3 regions of the Desulfosporosinus sp. genome follow, and region 2 is predicted to be linked to each of the others. Evidence: riboswitches for the same ligand, from Rfam matches in the RefSeq annotation. Region 2 holds a riboswitch; each other region holds the start of a gene.
The links. Region 2 has a riboswitch for cobalamin ahead of cobT (nicotinate-nucleotide--dimethylbenzimidazole phosphoribosyltransferase). Riboswitches for the same ligand answer to the same signal wherever they lie in the genome.
Positions count from the first base shown of each region.

Region 1 (13,967 bases), on a different contig from region 2:
TCGTCATCCCTTATCAACAGACTTAGATATGATGGCTGGAAGGCAGAAGGATCTAAAACCATGGGTCAGCGTGTCAAAGAAAAAACCCAAGACATTATCAATAATCATAAACCCGAGCCAAAACCCGACCATGTTTTAAGAGAAATTCAAGCCATTGTCGATAGAGCCGAAGCACGGGAAGCAAATAAACAATAGGAGGTAGACAACTAATGTCAAATTACTATGAAGAACTTTCTCAAAGCATCATTAGTGGTCAATTAGACCGAGTAAAATCCCTCACTCAACAGGCTATCGGAGCTGGGGATAATCCTGTTGACATTATCAACCAAGGGTTAATACCGGGGATGAGTGTCGTCGGAGCACGATTTAAGTCCGGTCAAATGTATGTACCGGAAGTCCTAATGTCGGCACGGGCCATGGATGCTGGAATGCAGCTCGTTAAACCTTTAATTTTAACTGAAGATATCCCTTCAGCGGGTAAAGTGGTCATTGGAACAGTCAAAGGAGACCTGCATGATATTGGCAAGAACTTAGTCAGCATGATGCTGGAGAGTGCCGGGTATACGGTCATTAATGTCGGGGTGGATGCAGGACCGGAAAAGTTCTTGCAAGCGGTAAAAGAGCATCAGCCTGGAGTTATTGGAATGTCCGCTCTTCTCACGACAACTATGCTGGCCATGAAAGACACCATTGAACTTCTGAAAGAAGAGGGCCTGCGAGATAAAGTAAAAGTAATCATTGGCGGGGCCCCCATATCACAGGACTTTGCTGATGAAATTGGCGCTGATGGGTTTGCCCCGGATGCAGGCTCTGCCGCGGATCTTTGCAAGAAACTTCTAGCTTAATAAGTTTAGAAAGGAGGATGACAATGCCTGTAAGAAGCAATTACGTAGAAAATACTAGTCCTATGTTCAGGATTCTTTCCCCCAGCCAGTGTGAAGAAATACTTCTAGCCGCTCAAGAGGTTCTAGAACGTACGGGTGTGACTGTATATGATGAGGAAGCCCGCGATATCTTAAAGAAGGCTGGTTGTTGGGTAGACGGTATCCTGGTTCGTATCCCTTCAGCGGTAGTGAACAAAGCCCTAAGATCTGTGCCTAAACGGGTCACGCTTTGTAATAGCCGTACCGGCTCCAGGGATGTGCGCTTAGAGGGGTACAACGCTTATTTTGGTACCGGTTCCGATACTCCGTTTACCATTGATCCCTACACTGGAAAGCGCCAGCGTTCCACCAAAGAGTCCGTCAGTAATGCGTGTAAGGTTATTGATACCCTAGAAAATCTGGACTTTGTCATGTCCTTAGGTATTGTTCAGGATGTTCCCCTTCTTATCTCAGACCGCCATCAGTTCGAGGCTCAAGTCCTTAATACCAGTAAGCCGATTGTTACGACAGCCCATGATATTTATGGTTTTGCCGATATTATTGAGATGTGTGAAATAATTGCAGGCGGTGTAGAGGAGTTACGGCGTAATCCATTTATGACCCTTTATGCAGAGCCAATTTCACCCTTGCAGCATGCCTGGGAGGCAGCTTCCAAATTAATTCTGGCTGCGAGAAAAGGTCTGCCCGTTGTTTATACTCCTTGCGTGATGGCTGGTGGAACAGTACCGGCGACAATGGCTGGCGTACTAACCCAAGGGTTAGCGGAATCTTTAAGCGGATTAGTTATTAACCAATCCACCAGAGAAGGTTCGCCCTTTATTATGGGCGGTGTCTTTACCATTATGGATATGTCCAGTACCATTTTCAGCTATGGTTCGCCGGAATTTAATCTTCTGATGTCTTCGTTAGCGGATATGGCCCATTACTTAAAATTACCGATGTTTGGCACGGCTGGCTGCTCTGACTCTAATTTAGTGGATGAACAGGCAGGCATTGAGGCCGCAATGTCTATTGCTATGACTGCTCTTTCCGGTCCTAACCTAAATCATGATGTCGGATACATCGAATATGGTTCCACGTCATCGTTAGAATTTCTGACGATTAACAATGATGTAATTGGGATGGCTCGTCGATTAGTTCGTGGTATCGAAGTGAATGATGAGACCCTTGCTTTAGATCTTATCCATAAAATTGGTCCCGGAGGACATTTCCTCTGCGAAGATCATACTATGAAACATTTTAAAACTGAGACGTATTATCCAAGCTTGATTGATCGTCAACGTTATGAGTCCTGGATGGAAAATGGTTCAAAAACTTTGTTCCAACGTGCCAATGAAAAAGTCAAGGATATTATTGAAAATTATGAACCTGATCCACTCCCGAAGGACGTACAACAAAAAATCAGAGCGATTGTTGAACGGTCTGAACAAAGTATCGCTAAGTAGTAAAGTGGTTCAGAAATGGAGTGACAGAAAATGCCCTTAATACTAGGGATTGATACTGGCGGAACCTTTACAGATGGAGTGCTGCTTGATTTAGACAGCAAGGAAGTAAAGGAAAAGGCCAAGGCATTTACGACACGTGAGGATTTATCCATAGGAATTCGAAACTGTATCGAAACTATGGTTGAATTAGATCCACGTCAAGTTCAGCTCGTATCTCTGTCAACGACATTAGCAACGAATGCCATTGTTGAGGGTCGAGGTTGTCGGGTTGGCTTAATTCTAATTGGGCATGAGTCAACCGGCGACCTCCCTGCTCAGCAGGTATTTGTGGTTAGAGGCGGACATGATATTAAGGGGATACCCGTTACGGAACTCGATCTGGAGGCTATTCGAAAAGCAGTAACAGAAATGCGCGGACAAGTAGATACTATTGCCATTTCCGGTTATCTTAGTATTCGAAATCCAGAGCATGAACAGACTGCTCAAGGACTAATCCAAGAGCTGTGGGATGTGCCGATTGTCTGCGCCCACCAACTCACAACTGCTCTTGGTTTTCATGAGCGGACAGTTACGGCTTGCCTAAATGCCAGACTATTACCGATCATTGCGGAACTTCTTGCGGCAGTAAGAGCTGTTCTTAAGGAAAGGAACATTACATGCCCTTTGATGATTGTTAAAGGGGATGGCTCACTGATGAGTGAAACCATGACTCGAGAGAAGCCTATTGAAACGATACTTTCTGGGCCCGCGGCCAGTATTGTTGGAGCCGTATTTCTAACCGGGACCGAATCTGCTCTGGCCTTAGATATGGGCGGGACGACCACTGATATAGCTATCCTAGAAAATGGGCGCCCCCGGATGAACCGTGAAGGAGCAACCGTTGGAGGATGGAAAACCCGGGTTGAAGCTGCAGAAATCAGTACATTTGGACTGGGTGGAGACAGTTATATTCAAGTTTCTAAGGATCGAAAACTAATCATTGGCCCGAAGAGGGTCTGGCCCTTGTCTGTCATAGCGAACAAGTATCCTAATCTAATTGAAGAATTGAAAAGGGTAGATCCCAGCAGACAGATAATCGATGCCCAGCCCGTTGATTGCTTTATGTTGGTCAAAAAACCAATTAATAATGATCAGTGGAATGAAACCGAATGGAAAATAGTAAACGCTCTTGAAGAGGGTGCTCATAATATTATTGCCCTTGCAGAAAACGTTGGACGAGATCCCAACTTATTGCCATTAAAAAACTTAGAGCAGGCTCAGGTAATAGGAAGGATTTCCTTTACCCCCACGGATTTACTGCATGTCCTTAATACCTTTACGGATTATAACGTTGCAGCGGCTCAGGAAGGAGCCAGAATTCTAGCGCATCGATTGGGATTAGAACTGGACAAATTTGTAGAGAACGTCTTGAGTGAGATTCACGCCGCACTTTGCATGACGATTTTACAGAGCTTTGCCTACCGAGAGGGGTTAAGAATTAATCTTAGCGCAGAGACGAGCGTTGCATTTCTCTTAAGATCTCTATTAAATGGAACCCACAAGCGCGGATTCAAGTCGGAGATTACCCTGGATTATCCGATTGTTGCTTTAGGAGCTCCGGTTTCAGGCTATCTTCCAACAGTAGGGAGAAACTTGAATACCCCGGTTTTAATACCGATGCATGCCGAAGTAGCGAACGCGGTGGGGGCTGCCGCTGGTCAGGTCGCGGAACTTATTCGTATCTTGATTAAACCTGGAGTAGCCGGGGGGTATGTCGTCCATGCTCCTTGGAAACGGGAAGCTTTCTTGTATCTGGATGAGGCCGAAAGGGATGCGTTGGCCAAAGCAAAGGAAGCTGCTCTTGAGAGAGCACAACGGGCAGGAGTGGTTGATCCTAAGTTGCTAGTCGAGAAAGAAGAGGTAGTTAGCCATACATCTGGAGGGGATGATGTTGTCTTTCTGGAGACGCGTATTGAGGTCACGGCCATTGGTCATCCCAGTTGGGAGGAGTAAGGGAGGAGAAACATGTTAATCATTGGAGAACTTATAAATACCAGCAGAAAAGCCGTTAAACCAGCTGTTGAACAAAGGGACGTCGCTTTTATTCAGGAGCTGGCGAAAAAGCAAGTCGAGTCAGGGGCTCATTATGTTGATGTCAACTGCGGTACTATGGTACATGATGAGGTTGAGACGATGGAATGGCTCGTTCGTACGATTCAGGAAGTCGTTTCCGCACCGCTGTGTATTGATACGCCCAGGACAGAGGCTATGGAGGCCGGACTGGCAGCTGTGAAAAATGGTCAACCCATGGTTAATTCCATTACGGCTGAGAAAGAACGCTATGCCACAGTGTTGCCTTTAGTTCTAAAATACAAGGCTAAAGTTGTTGCTTTGTGTATGGATGATACCGGAGTTCCAACCTCTGCAGAGCAACGGATTGCAATTGTAAGAAAGTTAGTTGGAGATCTTACCGCAGCTGGAGTTCCAGAAGATGATATTTATTTAGATCCGCTTGTCACACCCATCAGTACCGGGGATAATTGTGGTAATGATGTACTTGATACTGTTCGTTTCATTCGCCAAGAATATCCTCGAGTTCACGCCGCTTGCGGTCTTAGTAACATTTCTTATGGGTTACCTAACCGAAAGATCTTGAATCAAGCTTTCATGATCCAGACAATGGTTGCAGGCATGGATGCCTATATTTTAGACCCTCTCGATAAATCCATGATGGGCTTTGTTTATGCCTCGCAAGCTTTATTGGGACAAGATTCTTTCTGTATGCAGTATTTGACTGAGCATCGTAAAGGGTTGTACGAATAGAATGATCTTATGGGGCTATTGTGGTCTAAATAGTTGTCGTGTTTATTTCGAAATATTGAAGGAATCAGCCCCAGGAAGCACCGGGGCTGATTTTTTTGTACTAGACAGAAAGTATAACTCTTGTTCATACTTTCTGAAGCATAAGCGCAACTAAGGCGGCCGCCTGCGCCTACGGCTTGGCGCCAGCCAAGTTTTCTTTATAGTTTGCCTTCTCGTCATCCATGGCTACATGAGGAAAATCCCAAAATAGGACGATAATATCTCAAAATAGGATAGCATAATTTCATTATGAGATTGACAGGAATACAGCCGTTTTGGATACTACGTGGGAATCTTCGTCCGAAAATGAGATGATTTTATTGTAGATGGACAAAGAGACCGCTCAAATACAGGTCTCAAGCAAACTATATAGATGGCATAGCTATTGCATTATAAGTTTCTGGACCTACTCATTTTGAGTAAAAGGAGGAAATGTTGTCATGGGTGAGGTTATTAAGGCTACTAGGGATAAACTATGTTCACCCTTCATGTCAGAATTGAAAACATACCAATCCTATGTCCAACAAATAGCAGAAGTTATTGCTGCGGTGATAGAATTTGCAGTAGTAATCATTGATAACAACTTAGAAGTCATTGCAGGGACCGGAAAATATCAGAGCGAAATTGGGTTTATTTATGGGAAAGAATCTATAACAGCTCAAATCATTAATAATGGCAGTAATTTTGTTTTAGATGATGAGCCTCTTAATCACAATATGTGCAAAGATTGTAAGCAAAAAATCATCTGCAAAATCAAAGCTGCAATACTTTCTCCCATAATATTGGACGGAAATGTTATTGGCACAATTTCAATTTTTGCTTTCGATGAAGTGGAAAAAAATGAGTTGCTTGCTAACCGTGACAAATTGCAAAACTTTTTAACGAAACTTGCAGCCTTAACAAGCAGCAAAATTGACGTGAATGAAATGAACAACCTCCTTTCCTTAATGGCAAACCAATTCAGTGCAGTCATTAACTCTATTGTCGAGGGACTAGTGACTATTGACCATGTCGGCGATATAACCCATATTAATAAGTCTGCCGAAAAGTTATTGAGTATTTCTGCCCAGCAAGCCTGCGGGCAACATATAAATGATATTTTTCCAGAGTTTTCTGTTCCTAAAGTTCTTAAATTTGGACAACAATACGTCGAACAAGAGATTAAGTATAAAAGCAAGGAAGAAACTTGCCTTTTTATTAGTACCATTACCCCCATCAAAAAGGATCTGGAAATTATCGGTCTGGTTATTTCGATTCGAAGTATCCGCGAGATGCGCAGAGAAGAGCGTAAATATTCTCTCGATGGGATATTAGGGACTAGTAAAACTATGATCATGCTAAAACAAAAAATGCAGCTCGTTGCTGGGACTGACTCGACAATCTTGATTACTGGCGAAAGCGGAACCGGTAAAGAGTTATTTGCCAGGGCCATTCACGAAGAAAGCCATCGCAAAAACGGTCCATTTATCGCCATAAACTGTGGGGCTATTCCAGAAACCCTCTTAGAGAGTGAACTTTTTGGGTATGAAGAGGGAGCATTTACTGGAGCTAGTCGAGGAGGTAAACCAGGGAAATTCGAACTGGCGAATGGTGGTACAATATTTCTCGATGAGATTGGCGACATGCCAATGCATCTTCAGGTGAAGTTGTTACGGGTACTCCAAGAAGTCAAAATTGAACGGATTGGAGGAGTAAAACCAGTATGGATCGATGTCCGGATTATCGCTGCAACAAATCGTAATCTTGAAGAAATGATCGAAGAAAAATTGTTTAGAAGTGATCTCTTTTATAGGTTAAGTGTCATTCCTTTTTATGTTCCCCCGTTGCGCGAAAGGAAAGAAGATTTAGTGCTTCTTCTCCATCATTTTTTAGATAAGTATAATCTAATATTAGGGAAACAAATAACTGGGTTTACACAAGAGGTACAAAGAAAAATGCTTGCCTACCCTTGGCTGGGGAATGTCAGAGAACTGGAAAATGCCGTTGAGTACGCAGTAAATATTGCCACCAAAAATGTTATCGACAGTACTTTTTTGTCTTCCCGAGTAAACGATCATTTCGAGGATAATGCCAGTTTATCAACGGGAGATGATCAATTAACACTAGCTGAAATAGAAAAAAACGCGATAAAATCTGCGTTGAAAAAGTTCGGTAATACTCGTCAAGCTAAAGAAAAAGCCGCCGATAGTCTAGGTATGAGTAGATCTACTTTTTACAGAAAGATAAAAGACTTGGGGCTTGATACTAAAATTCCCAAATAGAAAAAGCTAATCCTAAATTGAGAAACCCTATAAGACTTGAACTGTAAAGGTTTTAGAGAAGGCATTACTTTTTGCGTTCTTATAATGAGACAACTTTTTGGATAGAAAAGCTTTTTGGACATGATTAATTTAGTCTGTCTAAAAAGCTTTTCTAATTTATCGGATATATTTTAAGAATTATTCACTTTGGTATTTTTCGAAACTTTGAGCCCTTTAGCCGAAAACTACTGATTTTTACAGGATTCTTTAAGCATAAAAGGATTCACATAAAAGAATTAGCCCTAAAAAATAATGAGATTAAACCATAATTTGCAAGTTTGGCATACTTATTGCAATATACTTAAAATTCAGAAAATATAATTTTTTAAATCACAATTCGATGAATTGTAGTGTTAGAATGAAAGGAGGTTAAGCATCTTTTTAACTACAAAATTAAAAAGGAGGTTATTTAGTGGATTTTCTAAAAAAATTAGACAAGAAAGTATTTTATCCTTCTGCTTTAATCTGTTTAGTTTTTATCGTTTGGATGGCTTCAATGCCGGAAGCTGCGGGAAAAGCTATTAACGGAGCTTTGAACTTTATTAATACTACTTTCGGATGGTTATACCTCTTGCTTGTAAGCATTTTTGTTCTTGTCTGTTTTATCCTTGCTTTCGGTAAGTATGGAAAAATCAAATTGGGCAAAGACGATGATGAACCTGAATATTCTACTTTTAGCTGGTTTGCTATGCTGTTCAGTGCCGCAATGGGGATTGGTTTGATTTTCTGGAGCATTGCTGAACCCATGTCGTATTTGGCTGCTCCTCCGGTAGGAGAACCGAATACAGTTGCGACTGCTCAATGGTCTTTAAGACAAACCATTTTTCACTGGGGACTGCATCCCTGGTCGGTATATGCGATAACCGGTATGGCCCTTGCTTATGCTGGATTTAGAAAAGGTCTGCCGGCTAGAATCAGTTCAATTTTTGAACCGGTTTTAGGAAGAAATAATTTGGATGGCGGATGGGCTAAAGCAATTGACGTCTTCGCGGTCATAGCTTCTATCGCCGGTGTGGCAACTTCTTTAGGTTTTGGCGCTATGCAGATTAACGGGGGATTAAATTATCTGGCCGGTATATCTGTAAATAATACTATAACAGTTGTGATCATTGGGATTGTTACATGCTTGTTTATAATTTCAGCAGTAACAGGGATTAAAAGAGGAATTTTATGGCTAAGCAATATTAACATGTCCCTCATGGGAATTATGATGGTATTCTTGTTAGTTGCCGGTCCTACCTTGTATATTTTAAATTCCATTGTATCAGCAACCGGTGATTATCTGCAAAATATTGCTTGGTTAAGCTTTTATGCCGATCCTAATGGAGTATATGCAAAGCAAGCCGGCTACGATTGGGTAGGAGGCTGGACTGTATTCTATTGGGCCTGGTGGATATCTTGGGGCCCATTTGTCGGTGGATTTATTGCCAGAATTTCGAAAGGGCGTACTGTAAGAGAATTCGTTCTTGGTGTGTTAATTGCCCCGGTAATGTTAAGTATTCTGTGGCTTGGAATTTTTGGTTCAACGGCTATTCATATTGACCTCTTTGGAGCGGGGGGAATTGGTGAGGCTGTCAGCAAAGATATGACCAGCGCTTTGTTTATTACATTAAGTAATATCTCCGGCGGCCATGTATTCGCCATAGTGGCAACAGCCTTAATTGCTACTTTCTTTATTACATCGGCTGACTCTGCTACCTTCTGTATTGGAATGTACTCTTCCGGTGGCGATCTTGAACCGGATGCCGGATTAAGAGTATTCTGGGGAATGATTGTAGGAGCTGTGACAGCAGCATTGGTAGCATCCGGCGGGATTGCCGCGTTGAAGGCATCGTCAATTTTGTCGGCCTTTCCATTTATGCTGATAATTTGTGGGATTATTTATTGTATGTTTAAGTCTTTTAACGAAGAATTTGCACCCCAAAAAAACTTAACAAAGGATGCTCCTATAGCAAATAGGGAAGCAGCAAGAGGATAATAGAATAAATACCTTCATTGGAGGGAACTGAATCTTTGGGAAGCAAAGGCCTGCATCGAAAAAAGTGTGAGGTCTTTGTTTCTCAATTAAATTTTATCATTGGTTATCCCAGTCATGGATTAACTGCCCTTCATTATGGGTTATACGAATAGACGTCAGCCATCGCATTGCTTAGGGGAGGGAAAGATTTTGACAAAACCAACTCTTTTGACACTAGTACCTGAAGAAATTAACAAAATAAAAGCAGCTAGTCTGGAAATATTGGAACGTACCGGAGTTAATATTGATCATGCCTATGCTAGAGAAGTTTTACAAGCTGCCGGAGCTAAAGTAGATGGAGAACGAGTCTACTTCCCACCTAAACTGGTCATAGAAGCTATAGCTAAAGCCCCCCGACAGTTCAGCATTTATGCCAGAAATCCTAAGAATAGCATTATAGTTGGTGCTGGAGATCCTGTTTTTGCTCCGGGATACGGAGCACCCTATGTTACTTTAGCTTCAGGATTGAAACGCAAGGCAACCTTTGCTGATTTTATTAAACTTGCTAAGCTTTCCGGCTCAAGTTCTAATATGGGTATCTCTGGTGGTGTGCTTGTAGAGCCCAGTGATATTCCTGAGCAAGACAGGCATAACGTTATGTTGTATGCTTGCATGGTTAACTCGGATAAACCATTTATGGGCAGCGCGACTGGAGAGAAACATGCTAAAGATTCATTGAGGATGGCTGCAACGCTTTTTGAAAGTGATAACGGCATTCCGAAACAACCCGTTATGATAAGCCTGATTAACACAATCACTCCTCTGATGTTGGATGAACGAATGGTCGGGGCCCTGATAGCTTATGCAGAAGCGGGACAACCGGTAATTATTGCGTCCTTAGGCATGGCCGGAGCAACCTCACCGACTACTCTGGCGGGTACGCTGGCCTTGCAAAATGCTGAAGTACTCGCAGGAATTACCCTTGCTCAAACTATTCGTGAGGGAACTCCGGTGATTTATGGCTCAGCATCGTCAATTACAGAGATGCGAAACGGGTCTTTAAGTATCGGGGCGCCTGAGGGAGCCTGGATCATTGCTTCGGCAGTACAAATTGCCCACTCCTACGGTTTGCCCTGCAGAGCAGGAGGATGTGTGACCGACAGTAAAACATTAGATCTTCAAGCTTCCTATGAAAGTATGATGAACCTTCAGGTTGCAGGAATGGCCGGAGTGGACTTTGTTCTCCATGCAGCAGGTATCTTGGAATCTTATATGTCCGTCTCTCTGGAAAAATTTATTGTGGATGATGAAATTTGCAGTATAGTACGTCGTTTTCTGAGAGGAACTAAGATCGAGACTGAAGATTTAGCGGTACAACTGATTGATGAAGTGGGTCCGGGGGGCCAATATCTAACAGCAGACCATACGTATCAAAATTTCCGTACAGAGTTTTGGCCGCCGACCCTCTCGAATCGAGAGACTTATGATCAATGGAGATTAAACGGATCTTTGCCAATGATTAACCAAGCTGAAAAACGTGTCAATGAAATTATCGACAATTACGAGATCCCATATTTGGATAAGTCAATTGAGCTGAAACTAAAAGAAATGGCTGGAATTTAGGATTAGACAGCATCAAGATTACTGGTACAGACAATTTAGCTCCTATAAGACTGAGTGTCAAAAATAAAATCTTGTAATCTAATGCTTCTTGTATTAAACTACAATTAATTAAATATTGATTTGTTACTGGTGCCCTTTAGAGGGAGAATAGGGAACTGGGTGAGAATCCCAGACGGACCCACCACTGTAAAGAGGAGGCTTATGCACTGCCACTGGGAAACCGGGAAGGCGCATAAAGTTGATGAATCTAAGTCAGGAGACCTGCCTGTAACGTAAGTATGTCATGAATAAAGGTAAAGTTCATGGTCAATCCTCATTTTCAATCGCTAAATTGAACGTGTGGATTAGACTGTGAACTTTTTTGTGTATTTTTCGCAAAGTCCCTTAAGTTGAGCTGACAAGTTTATGAATATCCTATCAGGAAAGGAAAGGAGGTGAAATGATTGGGATATCTTGGTCGGGATGTTGAGGTTGTTTCGATAAATCCTGAACAATATCTGGTGGGTTCCTGTGATTCTTGTGGTGCCATTGGTATGAAGGATTTAGATGCTTATAAGATATCAGGGATTATTACTGGAAGGTTAACCACACGCGTGACTTTGATGGAAGTCCTTTCAACTGGAGCTGCAGTAAAGATGATGACAGTAGCAATTTCCAATGAGCCTCATCCGACAGCTGATAGGATTTTAGAGGGGGTAAAAGAAGAGTTAGACTCCGCGGGTTTGTCGGAGTTACCTATGGCCATCAGCACAGAAAAAAACATGATCACACAGCAGACAGGGCTTGGAATCAGTGTGGTTGGAGTAGTCGAGAAGAATCAGTTGCGCATAGGTACTGCTCAACCAGGTGATGACATCTTTTGTTTAGGACTTCCGAAGGTAGGTCCGGAAATCACGAATCCTGATGATCCTGAAATAGTACAAATTAACCATATCCAAAGCCTCTTGGGAATTTCAGGAGTCTTTGATATTATCCCTGTTGGCTCAAGAGGAATTCGTAGAGAAGCAGAACTACTTGCTGCCGGTGTAAACACCCGCTTACACATTGAACCTACTTGTTCTCTCGACTTGGATAAATCAGCTGGACCTTCTAGCTGTCTGATATTCTCTGTTAGGTCTTCGTTCCAGTCAGAGATTTCAGAGGGCGTCTTGAATCAGGTATTAACTAAATCTCCTCGATTGCCTTTAACTAAAGTCGGTAACTTATTCAAAATTTAAGGAGGAATCGTCATGAATACTATGGAAACAAAGACCCAGGACGTAAAACTCTCTGCTTGGAATGTCAAAAGACTATCGATTATGGCCATTTTTATTGCTTTAAGTGCTGTGGGAGCCCTCATTAAGATACCAAGTCCTGTAGGAACCATTGGTATGGATTCAGCGCCTGGATTTTTCAGTGCATTGGCCTTCGGCGGACTTACAGGTGCGGTCGTCATTGCCTTTGGACACTTGCTGACGGCTGCAGTTATCGGATTTCCTATGACGATTCCGATCCATTTGTATATTGCTCTACAAATGGCTTTATGGGCTATTGCTTATCGTTGGGTAAATGAGAAGCTCGGTTTGATCCCTGCAGTCATCGTTGGAATTATCCTTAATGGGGTCGCATCATCCTATGCCATGTTGCCAATGATGGGGATGGGTGGGGTTCTGGGATTAATGCCTTTTCTCGTCGTAGGAGCAGCTCTGAACGTTATCATTTCAGCAATAGCCTATAAAGCAATTAAGGGAAGTCGGCTTATTTAGTCAATGAGGTGAAAACCGTGAACGTGGAGATCCAAACAATGATCGAAATCGAGGAACTAACGTATTGTTATCCAAATTCAATAGATCCAAGTTTAAAAAACATAAGCTTAACCGTAGAAAAAGGAAAATTCATACTTATTATGGGATCAACGGGAGCGGGGAAGACGACCTTTAGCTTATGCCTTAATGGTCTCATTCCCCAACTTCTGGAGGGGAATCTAACTGGACAGGTAAGCGTAGCTGGTAAGAATGTAGGGAAAACCAAGGTACAGGTCCTGTCTAAGGTTCTTGGGCTGGTACAACAAGATCCAGAGACTCAAATTATCGGCCGAACGGTTGAGGAAGACACGGCATTTGGCCCTCGAAATTTCTTAATACCATTCGAGGAGATTAAACAGATAGTCAATCAAACCTTAGAAAAAGTCCGTCTTAAGGGATATAATCATCGTTTAACCGAAGAACTCTCAGGTGGTGAAAAACAACGCTTGGCGATAGCAGGAGTCCTCGTAATGGAACCTGAAATCTTGGTGTTGGACGAACCAACGTCAGAGCTTGATCCGATCGGACGATCAGAAATTTACGCAACACTGGATGATTTACGGTGGAAAAAGGACCTGACTATTCTATTAGTCGAACACTCCATTGAAGAACTGGTTCATAAGGTAGATGAGGTCGTGGTACTTAATCAAGGAGAAGTGGTCTGGAGAGGAGTTCCGACAGAACTCTTTCGCAATATTCCTCTCTTGCTTCAGTGGGGAATAAAGCCTTTGCCCGTCAGTCAGATCGGATGGGATTTTTATGAAAAGGGGTGGATCTCCTTTGCTGAAATCCCGTTAGATATGCCCTCTGGAGAAGACATGATACGAACCTTGTTACCCAAATACCGACATAGGCATACGAATACGAATATGAATACATGTGCAGATACACACTCACAGGGACTAGCACTAGGACTAGCACAGGGCCACACACCAGGACAGAGAAAAGATCTCATTTCACCGCAGAAACTTCACCTACCTAAGAAAGAAATAGTAGTTCAAGTTAGTGATCTTATATACCAATACAACTCAGACCAGCCTGTGTTGAGAGGGGTTAATCTGACGATTGAAGCGGGTGAGTTCGTGGCTTTAATCGGACAAAACGGGGCTGGAAAAACAACTTTAGCTAAACAT
Region 1 covers NZ_JABZFS010000010.1:23,040-37,006, reverse strand. The annotation lists gene HGJ98_RS01840 (trimethylamine methyltransferase family protein) at 1-195, shown strand, start outside; gene HGJ98_RS01835 (B12-binding domain-containing protein) at 210-845, shown strand; gene HGJ98_RS01830 (trimethylamine methyltransferase family protein) at 869-2,329, shown strand; gene HGJ98_RS01825 (hydantoinase/oxoprolinase family protein) at 2,360-4,321, shown strand; gene HGJ98_RS01820 (methyltetrahydrofolate cobalamin methyltransferase) at 4,334-5,131, shown strand; gene HGJ98_RS01815 (sigma 54-interacting transcriptional regulator) at 5,611-7,431, shown strand; gene HGJ98_RS01810 (BCCT family transporter) at 7,883-9,448, shown strand; gene HGJ98_RS01805 (trimethylamine methyltransferase family protein) at 9,638-11,050, shown strand; cobalamin riboswitch at 11,161-11,334, shown strand; gene HGJ98_RS01800 (alpha-ribazole kinase) at 11,494-12,267, shown strand; gene HGJ98_RS01795 (ECF transporter S component) at 12,280-12,795, shown strand; gene HGJ98_RS01790 (ABC transporter ATP-binding protein) at 12,813-13,967, shown strand, end outside.
Region 1: another riboswitch for cobalamin. It lies ahead of HGJ98_RS01800 (alpha-ribazole kinase); the one in region 2 lies ahead of cobT (nicotinate-nucleotide--dimethylbenzimidazole phosphoribosyltransferase).

Region 2 (4,498 bases):
TAAGAAGAAAGGGGAGCCATTGGGAGGATTCATGAAATCCTTTGCCGAGCCCTTGGGAGCGAGCATAGGGAAAACCGATAACTCCAATTTGAAAGACCCAGCGCGAGAGCATGGGCATCACAATAAGGAAGGCTAACGTTGAAGGGGTTAGACTAGCTAGTAATGTGAATTTCAGGAGTAGTAAGCCGACGAGAGCCATGGAGGCGTGGGCTCCAACACGGCTGTCCTTCATTATTTCCAGGATCCTCTCTGGGCTACGAGCGGATAATAATCCATCCATACTATCCATAAACCCATCCAGATGGATCCCTCCTGTAAGCATTAATTCTGCTCCCAACAGGAGGGCACCTAAAATTAAAGGGGGGTAATAAGGAATTAAGACTTTAGCCAAAAGCCAGAGGAGCAGGCCAATAACAAGGCCCACGAGGGGGTAAAAACGATAACTCCTGGTAAATTCCTCTGCCGTAACATCTTTAGGAATTGGCAAAGGAATTCGCGTGAAAAAGGTTAGAGCAATAAGAAATCCACGCATCATAGTTCACTCTCAAAGAGGGAATTGAGCAATTTCACGCCGGAAGGCTTTAGATCTATAGGGTATCCTGCCACGACCATATAGACAGAATCAGCTTGGCGTGCCAGAATCTGATTACTTCGTCCGGCTAAATCTCGATAGGCACGGGCTAGAAGATTTTCAGGGACGATACCTTGACCTACTTCATTAGTGACAAAAATGACCTTAGGCTTAATTTCTTGGGCAAGTTGGGAAATCTCGTTCACCTTAGCTAATATTTCAGGTTCTACATAGTTGTAGATATAAGAAGAAAGTTGACGGTCGGAGGATGCAGATGGATCCGCTGGGTTCGACTGTTCAGCATATCTTGCTTCTCCAGCTAAAAGAAGATTAGTAAGCCAGAGGGTGACACAATCCAGGAGGATAACTCCCTCCTCGTCTTTAAGATGAGTTAAAGTATCATGAATGTTCAAGGGTTCCTCGATGAGCCGCCAAGAAGAGGGACGCTGTTCTTGGTGTTTTTTTACACGTATAGCCATTTCCCCGTCCCAGATTTGTGCGGTAGCAATATAGATAACCGGACGTTTAGCGTGGGCGGCAAGACGTTCGGCAAAGGTACTTTTGCCACTACGGGCACCACCAGTAATAAGTGTGAATTGTGACATAACGTTCTTCGACTCTCCTTGTGTAGTGAGTGAAATCGTTTCAACTAAAGGTAAAGGATGGCGTTGAACGAGCTCACTAAGTTATTCGGATTTTTCACTGACACCAGCATCAGCGAAAGTGGCCATTTCCTCAAGAATGTGCAGAGCGGATTCAACAATGTAAAAGGTTATGGCTGCTCCGGTTCCTTCGCCAAGTCGCATATCCAAGTTAAGTATAGGATCAAGACCTAAACCTGCTAGGGCATTGCGATGACCAATTTCGACGGAGCCATGAGAGGGAATCATATAGGCCACGCTTTTTGGGGCAAGTTTCGCTGCGATGAGTGCGCCGGCAGTTGAGATAAACCCATCAATCACAAAGGGAACATGACTGGCAGCAGCTTGGAGGATTGAACCGGCGATTGCTGCGATTTCGAGGCCTCCTACCTTGGCTAGAACATCTAGGGCGTCCGTCTTATCCGGCTGATTAACTTCAATGGCTTTTTCAATGGCACGGCGTTTTCTGATGACTCCTGCGTCATCAATTCCCGTTCCGCGTCCTACCACATCTTCAATAGCAGAATCTGTCAAGATAGAGACAATTGCAGAACTAGGAGTAGTATTACCGATACCAAGTTCACCTGTGGCAAAGAGGTTATATCCTTCGCGGATCTTTTCTTCAGCGACCTCCGCACCAACCAGTAGAGCTTCTAACGCTTCACGACGGGTCATAGCAGGGCCTTTAGTCATGTTCTTAGTTCCGTTGGCCACACGTTTGTGATTAATGTTTCCTTCTATGGGGAAGGCAATACCAACATCCGTTAAAAAAACCTCGGCCTTTGCTTGACGAGAAAGGACATTGATAGCGGCGCCGCCATTCATGATATTATACGCCATCTGAGGAGTTACTTCCTGGGGAAAGGCACTTACCCCTTCTTCGACGACCCCATGATCTCCTGCCATTAATAGGACGGCTTTCTTTTCAATTTTTGGCTTTGAGGTTCGTTGGATCCCGCCGAGCTGCTTAGCAAGATGTTCTAATTGACCTAAGCTTCCTTGAGGTTTAGTGAGAGAATCTAAGCGTACTTGGATCTGGGACATGGCTTCTTCGTCAAGATCTAAGATGTTTGAAGTAAGGTTTTGTAATTGAGCATAGAGTTGTTCTTCTGTTAAGTTTTTCATAGTGGTTCCTCCTCTTATAATAGCTTAATTTTAAAAATAAAAATCCCGACCACAAAAAAATCTGTGGTCGGGACTTTACCGTCATCACCGAATGCTCTCCAAACAGAGGAAAGACTTAACATCTTAGGCAGGTCTCCTGGCTATCGATTCATTGCATAAATCGTCACCTTCCCAGCACTAAGCCAGTGGTCACGAAGCTCCTCGAATACAGTGGTGGGTCCGCGTCGGTTTAGCTGCTGCTACCGAACTTCCCTATTCTCCCCAAAGGGGCACCTAAAATGAAGATATTTATTTGCTTTAGAATAACACAAGTTTTTTCGAATCTCAAGGAGTATTTGTGAGAATGTTAAGAGAATAGTTATTGTAATCGTTACAAGACATTTTTACAAGCGTGTTTCCTTCGTATATAATGGTAGCTATTAGTAGTATTCTATCCAATTTCTTCGAAGTTTAAGGTTTGATACTGAATGAGGTATAAGTTAATTTATGAGCTATGAATAGGGGGAACATGTGTGTTTGAGGGCGATATACTCGTAGCTGGAGCAGATCCAGGGTTTGGTGCAATAAAACTTGATACGGGAGATAAGAAGGTATTATTTCCAGCGGTAATTTGTAAGGGGAATGAACGGATTTTTTCAACCCTTGGCAATACTCTAATTCATAAAGGATCTGACATAGAAACTCAGATTGCATCTCTAGACGTATTGGTCAAAAATAACTCTACCGGCGTAGAGAAGCATTATTTTATGGGCAGCTTAGCTGAGAGCTTAAATCCAAATGAAGCTCATTATTGCTGGGATGAGGATAAATCCTCAGATGAAGAGGCTACAGCTTTACTGGTGGTTGCCTTAGCTCTCGCTCAACAAACGCCTAAAACTAATGTGTATCTTGGCACGGGTGTTCCAGTTAAGTATTTTGCCAGTTTGAAGGACAAGTATGAAGCAGAGTTAAAGGGATCTTTTTCAGTATCCTTTCGTTCCGGTCCCATGGAAGGAATGACTCGCCAGCTTAATATCCTACGTTCTCGAGTTCTTCCGCAAAGTTATGGTGTCTTTATTAAAGAAACCCTCAATGAATATGGAATTCCAACAAGCCCTAAGTTGTTTGGTGGGTATGTGGTGGTCATAGACCCGGGCTTCCGAACGACAGATATTGCGACGTTTTATGATGGTGTTATGCTTGATCCACCTAACTCCTTTAGTATCGAAAAAGGGTTAAAATGGGCGTATATCGGCGTGGCCGAAAAGCTGAAAGAATTGACAAGTAATCACGCCAATCCAATTGAAACAGATGATAAAGAACTAGATAAGATTTTTAGAGTTAATGGCGGGCTATATCCATGGAATAATGGTACCATTAACCTTAATCCAATTATGCAAAGTATGCTTACCCAACTAGGGACAGACATCACTCGTGAAGTAAAAAAGGCCCTAAAACCAATGCTTGGTAAGTTGCATACAGTGCTTGTTGCCGGAAAAGTCGGAGAAATGGTTTATGAGCACATTCAGATGGAAAACAAGATATTGATCGATGATCCACAGTTCGGAAATGCTATAGGATTTCGAATCATGGCTTCAACTCTGGTCAATAACATTACCAATAAGCCGAACACTTCAGCATGATAAGCGCTCAGCCTTTATTTATTCCGTTGTATTTTGATGAAACCGAGGCGGATCTTTGGCTGGCATTACAACGGGTTGAGCCGGAGAAAAGGAGTGCTTTGATTAAAGAGACTTTAAGACAGGCACTATTGGAAACTAATCCGGAAGAAGGTCTAAGGCTACCTCAGGATAAAGTGTCGGAGGTTAGTCCAGAGATCCAGGATGCCTGTAATTATCTTCAAAGTGAAACACAAGTTGAAGAAGTCCTTGAAACCATTGATACAGAGACAGAAACCTTTTCCTTAGACGATTTATTTACTCAGACGGACGCCCGCCAAGTTGATGGGGAACCAGTTCTTGTTCCAGAGTCCGAAAAGGTCCAATCAATAGGGGGGTTTGAGTATATGATGAAGTATATTATTGGAACGGAAGACGATGAAAATGTTCTAAAGGTTCTAAACCAATCGTCAGCAGTTGGCAGACGAGGGGCGAAATAATAGAAATATGTGACAAGAAGTCGAAACTTCTAGGAACGTAAGATAAGAAGTTAAAGAAATACC
Region 2 covers NZ_JABZFS010000092.1:27,887-32,384, reverse strand. The annotation lists partial or broken gene cobS (adenosylcobinamide-GDP ribazoletransferase) at 1-532, opposite strand, end outside; gene cobU (bifunctional adenosylcobinamide kinase/adenosylcobinamide-phosphate guanylyltransferase) at 532-1,176, opposite strand; gene cobT (nicotinate-nucleotide--dimethylbenzimidazole phosphoribosyltransferase) at 1,258-2,337, opposite strand; cobalamin riboswitch at 2,446-2,629, opposite strand; gene HGJ98_RS22250 (ParM/StbA family protein) at 2,850-3,959, shown strand; gene HGJ98_RS22245 (hypothetical protein) at 3,986-4,435, shown strand.

Region 3 (13,967 bases), on a different contig from region 2:
CTGGACATAGACCTTGATGAAATAGTTTACACAGGGGATGAAGCCTTAATCCAACAGATATGGGTAAACTTAATTGAGAATGCCGTCAAATTCTCTGCTGAGTCTGAAACTATATGGATTCGTGCAAAAAAAACACCGGACAAGGTAATCGTCGAGATTAAGGACCAAGGGATTGGTATCGCCAACATCGATCAAGGACGAATCTTTGAGAAATTCTTTCAAGCTGATAAATCCCATTCCAAAGAGGGCAGTGGTCTTGGTTTAGCTATCGTTAAGAAGATCGTGGAAATCTATGAAGGTGAAATAGATTTTACAAGTGAGATGGGTCAAGGGACCACCTTTGTGGTTAAATTACCTTTTAGATATTAATAAAACCGTCACATTGAGGACATATTCTTGATGTAAAAAGAGAAGGAACGAATAATTGTATGAAGGGATTTGAAATTATGAAACGAAAAATCTTTACTGTTGCTTCACTAGCGCTTGTATTGGGACTGATTACCTTTGTAAAACCAGTGCAAACCTTAGCGCTGGATACTCTGTCAATTTTCCGTGTAACTGATGTGAAAACAATTCAAATTACCATTGCGGACCTGCAAGAAGGTATGCAAACCATTTCTAAGCTGAAAGAAGAATCCAAAGGAAAGACCTTTGAACACAATTCTCTTATTAACGTTGTTTCACAACCACAACATGAAGTGAAAAAACTAAACCAGGCTAAGGAGTTTGATGCTTTCAAGCTGCGTTTGCCACGGGAATTAGACTCTCAAACCCCTGAGATCTCAGCCATGGATTCCAGCAAAATGACCTTCACCTTAAATGTGGATGCTTTCAATGAACTGCTGAAAGGGGTTAATAGTCCAAAACAGCTGTCCAGTGATCTGCAAAACGTGGAAATGTCTATGGTATCCTCCGCTGCTGCCTTCGCAAAATACAATGATGTCCTATTCTTAGCGACACAGAAATCTTATTTAGAAGCGCCGCAAACTGCCAAAAATGAATTGCGAGATGTTATGTTAAATTTCCCCTTAATTCCTGCGAGTCTGCGCCAACAACTGGCTGAAATCGATGAAGATAGTTCCGATATCTATCTTCCTGTCCTAGTTGGTTTCGGTCGAGAAGTAGATTTGGGCGGGAAAAATGGTTACATCTATACCTTGTCAGATTTAAAAGGACTTAGTGAGACTATTCCTGCAGACATGACATCTGGCCTAGCTCATACGAAATCTCTTGAAATAACAGATGAATCGCACAAAGCATCAATGGATGAAATGAGCGAAAAATTAATTAGCAAATACGGCGAAGAAAAATTTGCTGCTATGAAAGAAGCTCATAAAATTGCTATGGAAGAAATGCCAACTATGGAGAATGCTTCTGTGCTGATTTGGACCAAAGATGGCAATTTATATGGATTAATTGGTAATAAGACGGATGCAGAGCTTGCAAAAATCGCTAGGAGTGTTCGTTAATGATCATCGAAACACATGCTCTTACTAAAACGTATGGTAACAAGACGGCATGTGACCAAATCAATCTTTCGGTAGAAGCCGGACAAATCTATGGATTCCTTGGCCGTAACGGTGCCGGGAAAAGTACTTGTATAAAAATGTTGACAGGACTGGTATTTCCCACATCGGGAAGCGGCACAGTCCTTGGCAGACCCCTTGGTGATGTTTCAGCGAGAGAAAAAATGGGTTACCTCCCTGAACTCTTTCGTTATCAAGATTGGATGACAGGTTTAGATTTGCTGAATTTCCACGCCCAATTAGGCAAATTAAAGAATAAGAAGGATCAAATTGGCAGAGTCTTAAAGTTAGTAGGACTTGAAGGGCAGGAAAAATACAAAGTCGGTTCCTATAGTAAAGGTATGCAGCAGCGAATAGGGTTAGCCTGTGCGCTGCTGCCCAACCCACGACTGATCTTTCTGGATGAGCCGACGTCTGCTCTGGATCCCATTGGTCGTAAAGATGTCAGAGACATTATTGTTTCTCTGAAAGATGAAGGAACAACTGTCTTTCTAAACAGTCATCTTTTAAGTGAAGTGGAAGCAGTTTGCGACAGTGTTACGTTTATTCACAAAGGAACCGTTGTTAGATCTGCCCGGATGGACGAGTTACTCATGAATAAAATTTCCCTAACAATCCGTGCTAAGGGCATAACTGAAGACTTGTTTACAAAACTGAATAAACACTACGAATTGCAAAAACTAGCAGATGGTAGTCTTACATGTTCCTTAAAAGATTATGAAGAAATTCCTTCCCTGGCAGCTAGCCTTATCTCAAATGGTGTGACCCTGTATGAGTTAACACCTCATCGAGAGACCCTTGAAACTGTGTTTATGCAAATTGTTGGGGAGGAGGGATAACTCATCGGTGCCATATTAATCACAACCCTTAATGAAGCCATTCGAAAAAAGACGTTTATCATAATGGGTATCGTCACCTTTTTGTACTTGATATTTTGGACAGTCATGCTCAATTATTTTCCCAACACATCAGTGACTCATGGAATGGGAGACCAATTCAGACCCTTTGCCATTCAAATGGTTACCAAAATGGGCTTTCAATTTTCTGCCATGTTAATTGCCCTGCTAACTATTATGCTCGGATCGGGTGCCATTGCGTCAGAACTCGATTCAGGCCTAATTCAAGGAGTTCTCACTCGTCCCATTCAACGCTATCAGTATATTCTTGGGAAACTTGGCGGATTGATTATTTTAGCCTGTACCTACGCAACCTTGCTTTTCTCATTGATTCTGGTCATCGGAGCCTTGTTTGGGCTTAGCACCATAACCAGTTTAACATTCTCTCAAATCATTACAGGATGGCTGTTATATCTTCTGCTCCCGGTGGCTGTCCTTTGCTTAACAGTTTTTGGATCTGTGTCCTTAAAAGCCGTGTCCAATGGTATCCTAATGATCTTTGTTTATATTTTAGGTAATGTCGGCGGCATGGTCGAGATGATTGGGCAGTACGTGAATAATAACTCGGTCATTGGTACTGGGATTTTTATTAGTCTGATTTCGCCTTTTCAAACGATCTACAGTACCATGGAACGGGTGATGGTCCCCAGCTCTGGGCTTGCGGCAAGCGCTATGTCTGGTGCTAGCTTATCCGGCAGCGGTAAACCTGCAAGTATATGGATGTTTATCTATATTGTCATCTACATGCTTGGATTTGTGATCTTAGCCATACGGAAATTTTCCAGGAAAGATATCACTTAAAATAGTTTCGACTAAAAAATTCAACAAGCCGGATAGAAGTGTTAGTTTTCTCTTTAAATCTATATAATATAACTCTTTGCTTTGTTTTAAAGGCAAAGAGTTATATTATAAAACGGAATAAGCGTAAGCGGTCGAAGGGTACCTCCGGTGAGTTAGGACTTTTTTATGATTAAGTAGTCTCCATTTACAAGTTGGAGAATATTCGCCAAAAAAGCTTCAGCAATTGCTTCAGATATTTCAAGTAGTTCTTCTTTGTCTTTTGCTAATAATGCCAAGGGATCTCCACCGAGATAGCGATTTTTATCAGTAGTGACATATGCGAGTATACCCTGGATTCCGCCTCCATTGTTTGTCATCAGCTACACTCCTTTATTTTTGCGCAATAATTCGGGATTCTTTTTTACCGTTTCTAATAAAGGTGTTAATAAAATCGTTTCTTTAAATAAGTTAAAATTTTTGATAACAGGAACTAAGGCAATAATTAGTTTTCCGCTATTAATCTCTTGAACGCTATATATCTTTCTCTGCCCTATTCTACGTGTTACTTCAAATATAATTGCCTGTCGTTGACCTTTATTCAGAAGAGGGATTTGGAAGTGTTTATGATTAGGATTAATAACTGCAGCAAGCCCGTCCTCTATAAACCACTTTTTAGCTTCTTCTCTACCCATTAAATGAGAGATAAACATACCATTAACATATAGACTGGAATCAGTAATTTCAATTTTGCCTTCTGTTACGGTAGCAATATCACTTATTTTTTGCCTTTTTGTAAATAATTTAAGAATGTAAAATACGATAAGTCCCGCAACGGAACCACATCCAACCTCAATCAACATAGAAACAGTCGTAAGGCTTTGCAAGAGCTGAATGGTAATACCAGTAACAAGGGCAACCAGAAATGCTATGTAGTTACGTGCTTCAAAGATTTTCGAGATCCCATCGATGTAAGCTTTACCACGTTTTGTATACTCTTCTCCTTCTAGATCTGAGAGACTTTCTCTTTCTATTTTTCGAACTTCTCGAAAATGTTGTATTGCTAAGGCTAAAAAGGTAACCGCTGTAAATTGCTTTGCCACAACTGCCGGTATGATAAACGCACCGATTGAAGCAGCAAGCCCACCTGTTACTGCATGAATTAAATAGCCATTTGGATAATTGGGGTATTGTCTGTAATCTAGTTTAATGGTCAAAATTCGACTCAAGGTTCCAATAATAGTTGCTGTAATAATAAGAGTAAGCACTTCAGGTGAGATTAGATCATTATTGTTTGGCATCTTAATTACTCCTAATCGTTCATTTCGATCATATATACGGATCCTGTACTTTGAGCACATAGCAGTATAATTTGCCAAATAAGTATTTTTATACAAAGAGTGTGAAGGACCTTCCAGCAAACTATGAGACACCCATTTTAGAATATGGGTGTCTCATAGTTTGCTCTGGTTACGAATGAATTACTACGGGGGCGCGATAATCTTACCAAAGACTATCCTACGGAGACTTATGTCACAGAAGTCTCGAAGGTCAGCTTTAGTCAAACGGAGTTAATTCCATAAATAAGAGAATAGATGAGATTAGTAGAGTTCATAATAAATAGAACGCACTAATATTTAGATACATTTTTCTAAAGGCGGTAATTTCATGAGCTGGAGTATTGGACATAGTGTTTATCGTAAAGACGGGCTTGAAAAGGTAACGGGTAGAGCTAAATATACTGGTGATCATTCGAGCAAGGATATGTTACATATAAAGATGGTAGTAAGCTCCTATGCACATGCCAAAATAAAGGCAATCAACACGACAAAGGCCCTGAAAGTATCAGGCGTTCGGGGGATTGTACTTGGTCAGCCCTTCCCCTTAACAGGAGAGGAAATCAAAGATCGACCTCCAATTGCCTATGACAAGGTACGGTATCATGGGGAACCTGTCGCCGTCGTCGTGGCAGATACTGCGTTTCAGGCCCAAAAGGCCGCTGAATTAATCGAAGTTACCTATGAACCGCTGCCCGTTGTGAATTCTCCTAAGAATGCCCTCCTTCCAGGTGCACCCTTAGTTCACGAAAATCTAGCCGTATACGAAAGAATAGAACATGTTTATCCGGAGGCCAATACCAACATTGCAGATCGTATCAAGATTCGCAAGGGATGCATGAATGAAGGATGGAAAGCTAGCCATGAAATGGTAGAGGCTAGTTTTTCCTTTTCTCAATCGGATCATATGGCTATGGAAACACGATGTGTTATTGCCGAAATACGCCCGGATGGTTGTGTTGTCTTTACTTCAGCTACTCAGTCTCCCTATATGATCAAGCACCTTATGAGCGATTACTTTAACCTTGAGGACGGGAAGATTATCGTCAAAACCCCCTTAGTCGGCGGAGCTTTCGGTGGAAAGGTAGCTGTTCAGTTGGAATTGATTGCCTATATGGCATCTCTAGCCGTTGGGGGCAGACCGGTAAAGCTAGTAAATACACGGGAAGAGGACATGATTACCTCTCCAGTACATATAGGCCTGGATGCCACTATCAAGCTAGGAGCTACAAAGGATGGGCAACTAACCGCGGCAGAAATCCTTTACATGTTTGACACGGGGGCCTATTCCGATAAGGGAGCAACCATAAGCCGAGCTGCGGCAGTCACTTCGACAGGACCTTATCATATTGATAACGTATGGTGTGACTCTCTATGTGTCTACACGAATCACCCCTATGTAACAGCCTACAGAGGATTTGGCCATTCTGAGCTTTCCTTTGCTTTTGAAAGAGCTATGGATATGTTAGCTAAGAAGCTTGATATGAATCCCCTGGAACTGAGGATGAAAAATGCAATTCTGCCAGGTCAGACGACGCCAACCCAAATTCGTCTTAATGAAAGTACCGTTGGAAATTTACCCAATTGTATTGAAACCCTAAAGCAACAAATGAACTGGAATGAGGGACAAGTCATTCCCATCAATGATCGGAAAGTTCGTGCTAAAGGAATAAGTTGTATTTGGAAGACATCAACTATTGATAGCGATGCTAGCTCTGGAGTAATTTTAGTTTTTGATAGGGATGGCAGTGTAAACATTGAGTCTGGGGTTGTTGAAATCGGAATGGGAACAAAAACCGTACTTGCTCAGATGCTGGCAGAGAAATTGAAAATGGATGTCAATAAAATATTTGTCAAAATGGAAATCGATACGCAATCCATACCCGAGCATTGGAAAACTGTGGCCAGCAGGGGTACCTTGATGGCTGGTAGAGCCTTATTGAAGGCCGCAGATGATGCCATTGTACAAATGAAGGATATTGCCTCCCGTGTGCTGATGTGTTCTCCCGATGAGCTTGAGGTAGGCAATGAAAGGGTTTATGTCAAAAACGAACCCGACATTTACATAAAGGTAAAAGATATTTGTTATGGCTATAAATACCCCCATGGCTATGCGATAGGCGGCCAGGTCATTGGCCGAGGGCAATATATGTTAAGACATTTGACACATATCGATCCAAAAACAGGTGTAGGACGTCCCGGACCCGAGTATACAGTAGCTGCTCAAGGGGCAGAAATAGAGTTTGATACGCGGGATTATACATACAAAATTCTTAAGGCCTACTCCGTTATCGATGCAGGGATAGTGCTCAATAGGAAATTAGCGAAAGGGCAAGTAATGGGTGCTATGGAAATGGGGTTAAATTTCGGAAGTAGTGAGACCTTTGTATTTAGTGAGCAGGGAGAAGTGCTTAATTCCCGCCTTCGTACCTATACTCCCTTCAGATATGGTGATCATCCGGAGTATGTGGTTAGCTTTATCGAAACACCCTATATCGAGAGTGCCTACGGAGCCCGCGGCCTTGGGGAACATGGCTTGATAGGTATGCCTGCAGCCTTAGCAAACGCTTTGTCAGTGGCTTCCGGAATGGAGTTGAATAGACTTCCCCTTACTCCTGAGGCAATTTGGAGACAAAAAATAGGAGTGAATGAATATTGATTTCCTATGATTTCGAATATTTCAAACCGTCCTCAATTGACAAAGCGATCTCACTGTTTCAATCCTTGGATCAACAGGGGAAGGAGCCCATCTATTTTTCCGGGGGTACAGAAATCATCACTCTTGGCAGAGTTAATAAAATTAAGACGGGTGCGGTCATTGATATTAAGGAGATCCCAGAATGTCTCGTCTTAAAAAGAGAAGCCAATAAACTAACGTTTGGAGCAGCCCAAACCTTAAATAGGATTCGAGAATCCCAATATTTTCGCTTTTTAAACAAAGCAATTGGTGAAATTGCTGACCATACGGCTAGAAATAAAATTACTCTTGGTGGAAACATGTGTGCTAATATTATTTACCGGGAAACGATCTTACCTCTTTTGTTAACAGACAGTCAAGTTATCATAGCTGGCCCTGGAGGGTTAAAACAATTGCCTCTAAATGAGGTATTCGATCAGACTCTAAGGCTGCAAAGAGGAGAACTGCTGATCCAGATCATGATTGAAGAGAAGGAGAGCGAATTGCCTTTTCTCTGCATCAAAAAACGGAGACAATGGGATGTAGGTTACCCCTTAATGACCATCGCAGCACTAAAAAAAGATCAACAAATCAGATTCGCGTTTAGTGGTTTATGCTCCTATCCCTTTCGTAACGAAAAAATGGATGAGAGCTTAAATAATCAAGCCTTGCCTAAAGAGGCGAGGATAGAAGAAGCAATGCGGCAAATCCCGGCACCTGTATTGAAAGATGTTCATGGCTCTGAGGATTATCGGAGGTTTGTATTCAAGAATACATTACTCGACGTGCTGGATACTATTGGGGGAACGGAAATTGAATAAATCAGAAATTACACTGAATGTGAATAGTGAGGAGCGTTCAGTTTATGTACGTCACTCAGACACCCTCTTATATGTTCTCCGTGAAGAACTGGGTTTGACAGGAGCTAAGCCCGGTTGTTTAAACGGTGATTGTGGTGCTTGCACTGTTGATGTGGATGGCCAAGCAATGAAGTCCTGCTTGATGCTTGCCATAGAGGCTGTAGGTAAGAAAGTTACTACGGTGGAAGGGCTGCAAAACATACCTCTCAAAACAGCGTTCATAAAGAAGTTTGCTTTCCAATGTGGTTATTGTACGCCCGGATTTCTTATGAATAGCAACTCGTTAATTAACAACTATCCACAAGCGGATGATATACAAATAAAAGATTGCCTGGAGTCAAATATATGCCGTTGTACGGGGTATAAAGAAATTGAAGAAGCTGTAAAATCAGTTCTGGCAGACGGCTCTACCGGTAATGGGAACTATTGAATAATGATCAATAAAAACTCAGAGATAGACGCCTAGGGGTACTTCCACTAGGCGTCTATCTCTGTATTCCTTAGCTTTGCAATTGATTAGCTTGTTCCAGCTGTTGAAGTGCTTGCTGTAGTTGTTGTAGAACCAGTTGAAATTGTTGTTTTTGATCTTTTAGAGAACTATTTTGAGCTTGCTGTGCCTGCTGGATAGCATGCTGTATATGCTGTTGTGCTTGTTGAACAGCTTGAGGATCGGCTATCTGTATTGCTTGTTGAATCGATTGTAAGGCTTTCTGAATTGTTCGCTCAGCCAGTTGAGCTGCTTGTTGAGCTTGTTGGTTCTGTTGCATTAATTTGGTTCCTCCTCCATAGAGATTAATCCTATCTTTACAGCATGCCATTCTAATTAAGCCGTTATGCGAAGACTAACAATTATCCTTTATCCAATGATGTTAATCCCTCTTCTACAAGTGGGATTGCCGTACTCTGCTTACATAAGATAGACTCCTACAACAGAAGTCTCGATGTTCAACTTAGTTGTAAGTTCAATAACAGATTGAAAACTTATAAGGTTATAAACTTGGATTTCATTAACGATTTTGCAAAGGTTATCTAAAGTATAAGGAAATATATCTAAGAAATACTAATAAAGACAAGCTTTGGTCTTACAGTATCAATCTATCTGAAGCTTAAGAATGCAATTAAGTATCCCAAAAGGAGGAAAAAATGGATCTATTGCAGCGGAATAAAACTGCTATTGGAGAACAGAGCAAAGAAGAACAGTTAAAAGTCTTCAAGGTAAGTCACGATGACAATAAACTAACAACGAATCAAGGGTTATATGTAGCTAGTACTGATGACTCCTTAAAAGCTGGTAGTCGAGGACCAACTCTTTTGGAAGATTTCCACTTCAGAGAAAAGTTAACTCATTTTGATCATGAACGTATTCCAGAGCGTGTTGTCCATGCCCGAGGGTTTGGTGCACATGGTTACTTTCAGGTCTATGAGTCTATGGGTGAGTTTACGAAAGCTAAGTTTCTCCAAGACCCATCCAAAAAAACACCCGTCTTTGTACGTTTTTCAACAGTGGTTGGTTCTAGAGGGTCGGCAGATACAGTACGGGATGTTCGCGGGTTTGCCACAAAATTCTATACTGAAGAAGGAAACTACGATCTGGTTGCCAATAATATTCCTGTTTTTTTTATTCAGGATGCCATTAAGTTTCCCGACGTTGTTCATGCTATTAAGCCTGAACCGCATAATGAGATACCTCAAGCTTCTGCAGCCCATGATACCTTTTGGGATTTTGTAGTGAGTACGCCGGAAACCGCTCATATGATCATGTGGCTGCTCTCGGATAGGGCTATTCCTAGAAGTTTCAGAATGATGGAGGGTTTTGGTGTCAATACCTTTAGATTTATCAATAATCAAGGTAAGGCACGTTTTGTTAAGTTTCATTGGAAACCTCTGCTGGGGGTACATTCTTTGGTTTGGGATGAGGCCCAAAAGTTAGCTGGAAAGGATCCGGATTTTCATCGGCGTGATCTTTGGGATGCAATCGACTCAGGCGAATTCCCTGAGTATGAATTGGGTGTACAGTTGCTTAATGAAGAGGAAGAATTTAATTTCCCATTTGATATTCTGGATCCAACGAAGATCTGGCCTGAGGAAATTACACCTGTAAAACTGATTGGAAAAATGACCTTAAATCGTAACGTGGATAATTTTTTTGCGGAGACAGAGCAAGTTGCTTTTCATCCGGGTCATGTAGTTCCGGGAATAGATTTTAGCAATGATCCCTTATTACAAGGACGTCTTTTCTCTTATCTGGATACTCAACTTCTTCGTTTAGGCGGTCCCAACTTCCACGAAATACCTATTAACCATACTATTGCGCCTATACATAATAATCAGCGAGATGGCTCTCATCGTATGACTATAGACCGGGGAGTGACAAGTTACTCGCCCAATTCTCTTAATAGGAATTACCCGAAGCCAGCCTCAGAGACTGAGGGAGGTTATGCCCATTACACGGAAAAAGTCGAAGGGAATAAAGTTCGAGAGCGCAGCGAAAGTTTTAAGGATAACTATAGTCAAGCAACTCTTTTTTGGAATAGTATGTCTGCTGCAGAAAAGGAGCATATCATTGAAGCTTTCCACTTCGAAGTTGGAAGTGTTATGGATAGGAATATCAAACAGAGAGTCGTAGATATGTTTAATAATGTGAACTCCCAATTAGCCAATGCGATTGCTTTAGGTGTAGGCGCACAGCCGCCTAATACTCCCAGCGGATCGGGAGTGACCGCATCTTCACCGGCAGTGAGCCAAGAGAATACCATTAGGAATGCTCGTACCCGTAAGGTTGCCATACTTGCGGAGAATGGATTTAATTATCCAGAGCTGACTCAAGTTATGCAGACACTGAAGGCCAACGGTATTCAGTGTGAAATCATAAGTAAAAATTTAGGAATACTTACAAGCTCGGATGGACTGCAATTAGAAGTTGGAAAGAACTATGTGACGACTGGCTCTATCAAGTATGATGCTGTATATATAGCCGGAGGGCAACAATCAGTGGATAGTTTAGTGATACAGGGTGATTCACTGCACTTTGTCAATGAAGCCTTTAAACACGCTAAAGCAATTGGAGCCGCTAATGAAGGTGTAAACCTGCTAAGGGCTTCTGCTATAAAGGAAGTGGCAATGGCTGGTGCAGCCACACAGGCACAGCTGGTGACAGAACTGGGCGTAGTTACTATTTGTAATGCAGAAGATATGAGTGTTTTTAGTAAAGAATTCATGAAGGCCATTTCCCAGCATCGTCATTGGTACCGTCAAAATAAGAAAGAAGTGGTTCCTGCTTGATTAGCACTTTCAATACAACTGGGTTAATTTTCATAAACTCCTGTTGACAAAATATCTAAATTATTCTATCATGAAGTCAATTAAATATATTATTTAATAGGTGCCCGCTAGGGATAATAGGGAACCAGGTTCTAATCCTGGACGGACCCACCACTGTAAGTAGATGTTTGAAAAATGTACATTTGCCACTGGGAAACTGGGAAGGCGTACATTCTAGTCTACAAGTCAGGAAACCTGCCTATGAAATATTGCAAAAGGACAAAGGTAAAGTTCTAGCTTATTAAAGCTAGAACTTTTTTGTTCTTTTACCGCTTTGAGACCACCAGGTTTTCTAAAATCATTGATTTAGGAGTTGCTATGGAGACAATTGCGAAGGTTAACATCGAAAAACTCGTCTTTCCGAATGAAGATAAACCCGCACTTAAAAACATTGATTTCGAAATAAATCGGGGAGATTTCATCGTCATTACAGGTGGTGTAGCCTCTGGTAAATCAGTTTTGCTGCATTCCATTACAGGCGCAATTCCTCACTACCATAAAGCAGAATTAACCGGAAAAGTCACAATCATGGGGCAAGATATTAAGGATATGCACCTCAATAGAATGTCCGACTATGTTGGATACATGATGCAAGAACCCCAAAATCAAATTATTGGTTTGGATGTCTACGAAGATGTTGCTTTCGGCCTTGGCAATCTGGAAATTCCCATAGAACAAATTGATCAGAGGGTTAAAAACACCTTGGAATTTGTGGGTCTATCAGGGTATGAAAACAGGGAGACTACTTCTCTTTCAGGGGGGCAAGCCCAACGAGTCGTTTTAGCGGGTGTTTTAGCCCTTAATGCTCCTATTTTAGTTCTTGACCAGCCCACCGCTGAACTTGATCCCCTGGGCCGTGATGAGCTTTATAAGCGGTTGGGTCAGTTGAATAAAACTCAAAACCTTACCATTATTTTGGTCATGGATCGAATTGAAGAAGTCCTCAACTATGCCAACAGGGTCTTTTATATTCAGGGAGGCGAAATCGTTAAACAGTATTCGCCGGAGGCATATTACAAGGAGCAAATCGAGAGTCGAAAAGAAAGGTTGAAATCCTTACATACGGTTCAGGGTAAGTCCAACGAACTGATTGCTAAAGTCACTGATGTCACCTATACGTACAAAGACCATTTGTCCGGTTGTGAAGATATTAATTTAGAAATAGTAAAGGGTGACTTTTTAGCAATCATAGGATTAAACGGTTCGGGAAAATCAACGTTAGCTAAGCTGCTTATCGGTCTCTTAAAGCCGTCTAAAGGTGAAATAAGAGTGTTTGACCAGACTCTGAATAAGGAAAAGCTGGCAGAGATCCGTTTCCGGGCGGGCTTTCTGTTTCAAAACCCTGATTATCAAATTTTCGCAAGTACCGTCGAAGAAGAAGTTGGATTTTCACTCAAGCTAAGGGGGGAACAAAATGAAGTAATAGAACAAAAGATTGATGAGTGCCTGAAATTTGTGGGGCTGCTGGACTATAAAAAGCTCCATCCTCATCGCTTAAGCCGCGGCCAGCGCCAGCTTTTAGCATTAGCCTCCATACTCGTCAGTGATCCGGAATTCATTATCGCCGACGAACCGACTTCAGGCCTTGACGAAACCCAAGGGTACATGATTATGGATAAACTCTTTCATTTATCGAAAAGTGGCAAAACCATTCTACTCATCACTCACGATCTGACCATGGCAAAAGAATACTCTAACAGGATAGTGGCCATGAATAATCACCGTCTTCAACTAGATATTTTGACAAGAGATCTCGAGGAATATCTCAAAACCCTTAAAGCAATTGGTTTGAATTTCCATAATATTATTTCTTTCCGGGAGGTTCAAAATGGGACTGTCGAAGCTTGATCCCAGGACTAAGCTGGCCTGGTATGTTTTAATGATTTATTTTTCACTGATTAGTGGGACCGCCCTTCAGTTAAGTATGGTTTTATTAGTAGAGGTTGTGACCTCGCTAATCTTAACAGGTTCCTTGAAGCGGTATAAAGCAATGATCGTGGTTTTATTCCTTTTGGGACTACAGATACTGACCGTACAGTTGGTCTTTTGTCGGGAGGGTGTTCTGATCTACCAATGGGGAATCCTCAAAATATACAGTGAAGCTATACCTCTAGCGATCACCGGGATCCTCAAGGCCAGCATTATTGTTTTTGCAAGTATGCAATTCTTTACCTCTTCTTCAGCACAAGAGTTTACCCTGATGCTCATGAAATTCAAAATTCCTTACCGTTTTGCCATGTTAGTGGGGTTAAGCGTCCGCTTCCTTCCAATCATGAAAGCTGAATATATATCCATAGTCGATAGCCAGCGTACCCGGGGCCTTAAGATGGAGAGTGCCATGGACAATCTCAAAGGTATTTTCCCGACGTTTCTGCCTTTTTTATATCGCTCTGTCCGGCGTGCTGCAGAAACTGCCCTAGCCATGGAGTTAAGAGGCTATGGACGAACCAAAACCCGTACTTTTACGTCTAATTTAGCCCTTAAGCCTTACGATATTGCCTTAATCTCTGGGATGTTAATGGTAATAAGCATCAGCCTGGTTAACAAGGTATTACCATTACTATAATTAGAAT
Region 3 covers NZ_JABZFS010000013.1:36,047-50,013, reverse strand. The annotation lists gene HGJ98_RS02245 (HAMP domain-containing sensor histidine kinase) at 1-369, shown strand, start outside; gene HGJ98_RS02240 (hypothetical protein) at 429-1,469, shown strand; gene HGJ98_RS02235 (ABC transporter ATP-binding protein) at 1,469-2,365, shown strand; gene HGJ98_RS02230 (ABC transporter permease subunit) at 2,369-3,223, shown strand; gene HGJ98_RS02225 (hypothetical protein) at 3,376-3,579, opposite strand; gene HGJ98_RS02220 (YIEGIA domain-containing protein) at 3,583-4,500, opposite strand; gene HGJ98_RS02215 (xanthine dehydrogenase family protein molybdopterin-binding subunit) at 4,868-7,195, shown strand; gene HGJ98_RS02210 (FAD binding domain-containing protein) at 7,192-8,034, shown strand; gene HGJ98_RS02205 ((2Fe-2S)-binding protein) at 8,027-8,503, shown strand; gene HGJ98_RS02200 (hypothetical protein) at 8,574-8,840, opposite strand; gene HGJ98_RS02195 (catalase) at 9,217-11,355, shown strand; cobalamin riboswitch at 11,437-11,612, shown strand; gene HGJ98_RS02190 (ABC transporter ATP-binding protein) at 11,713-13,242, shown strand; gene HGJ98_RS02185 (energy-coupling factor transporter transmembrane protein EcfT) at 13,223-13,960, shown strand.
Region 3: another riboswitch for cobalamin. It lies ahead of HGJ98_RS02190 (ABC transporter ATP-binding protein); the one in region 2 lies ahead of cobT (nicotinate-nucleotide--dimethylbenzimidazole phosphoribosyltransferase).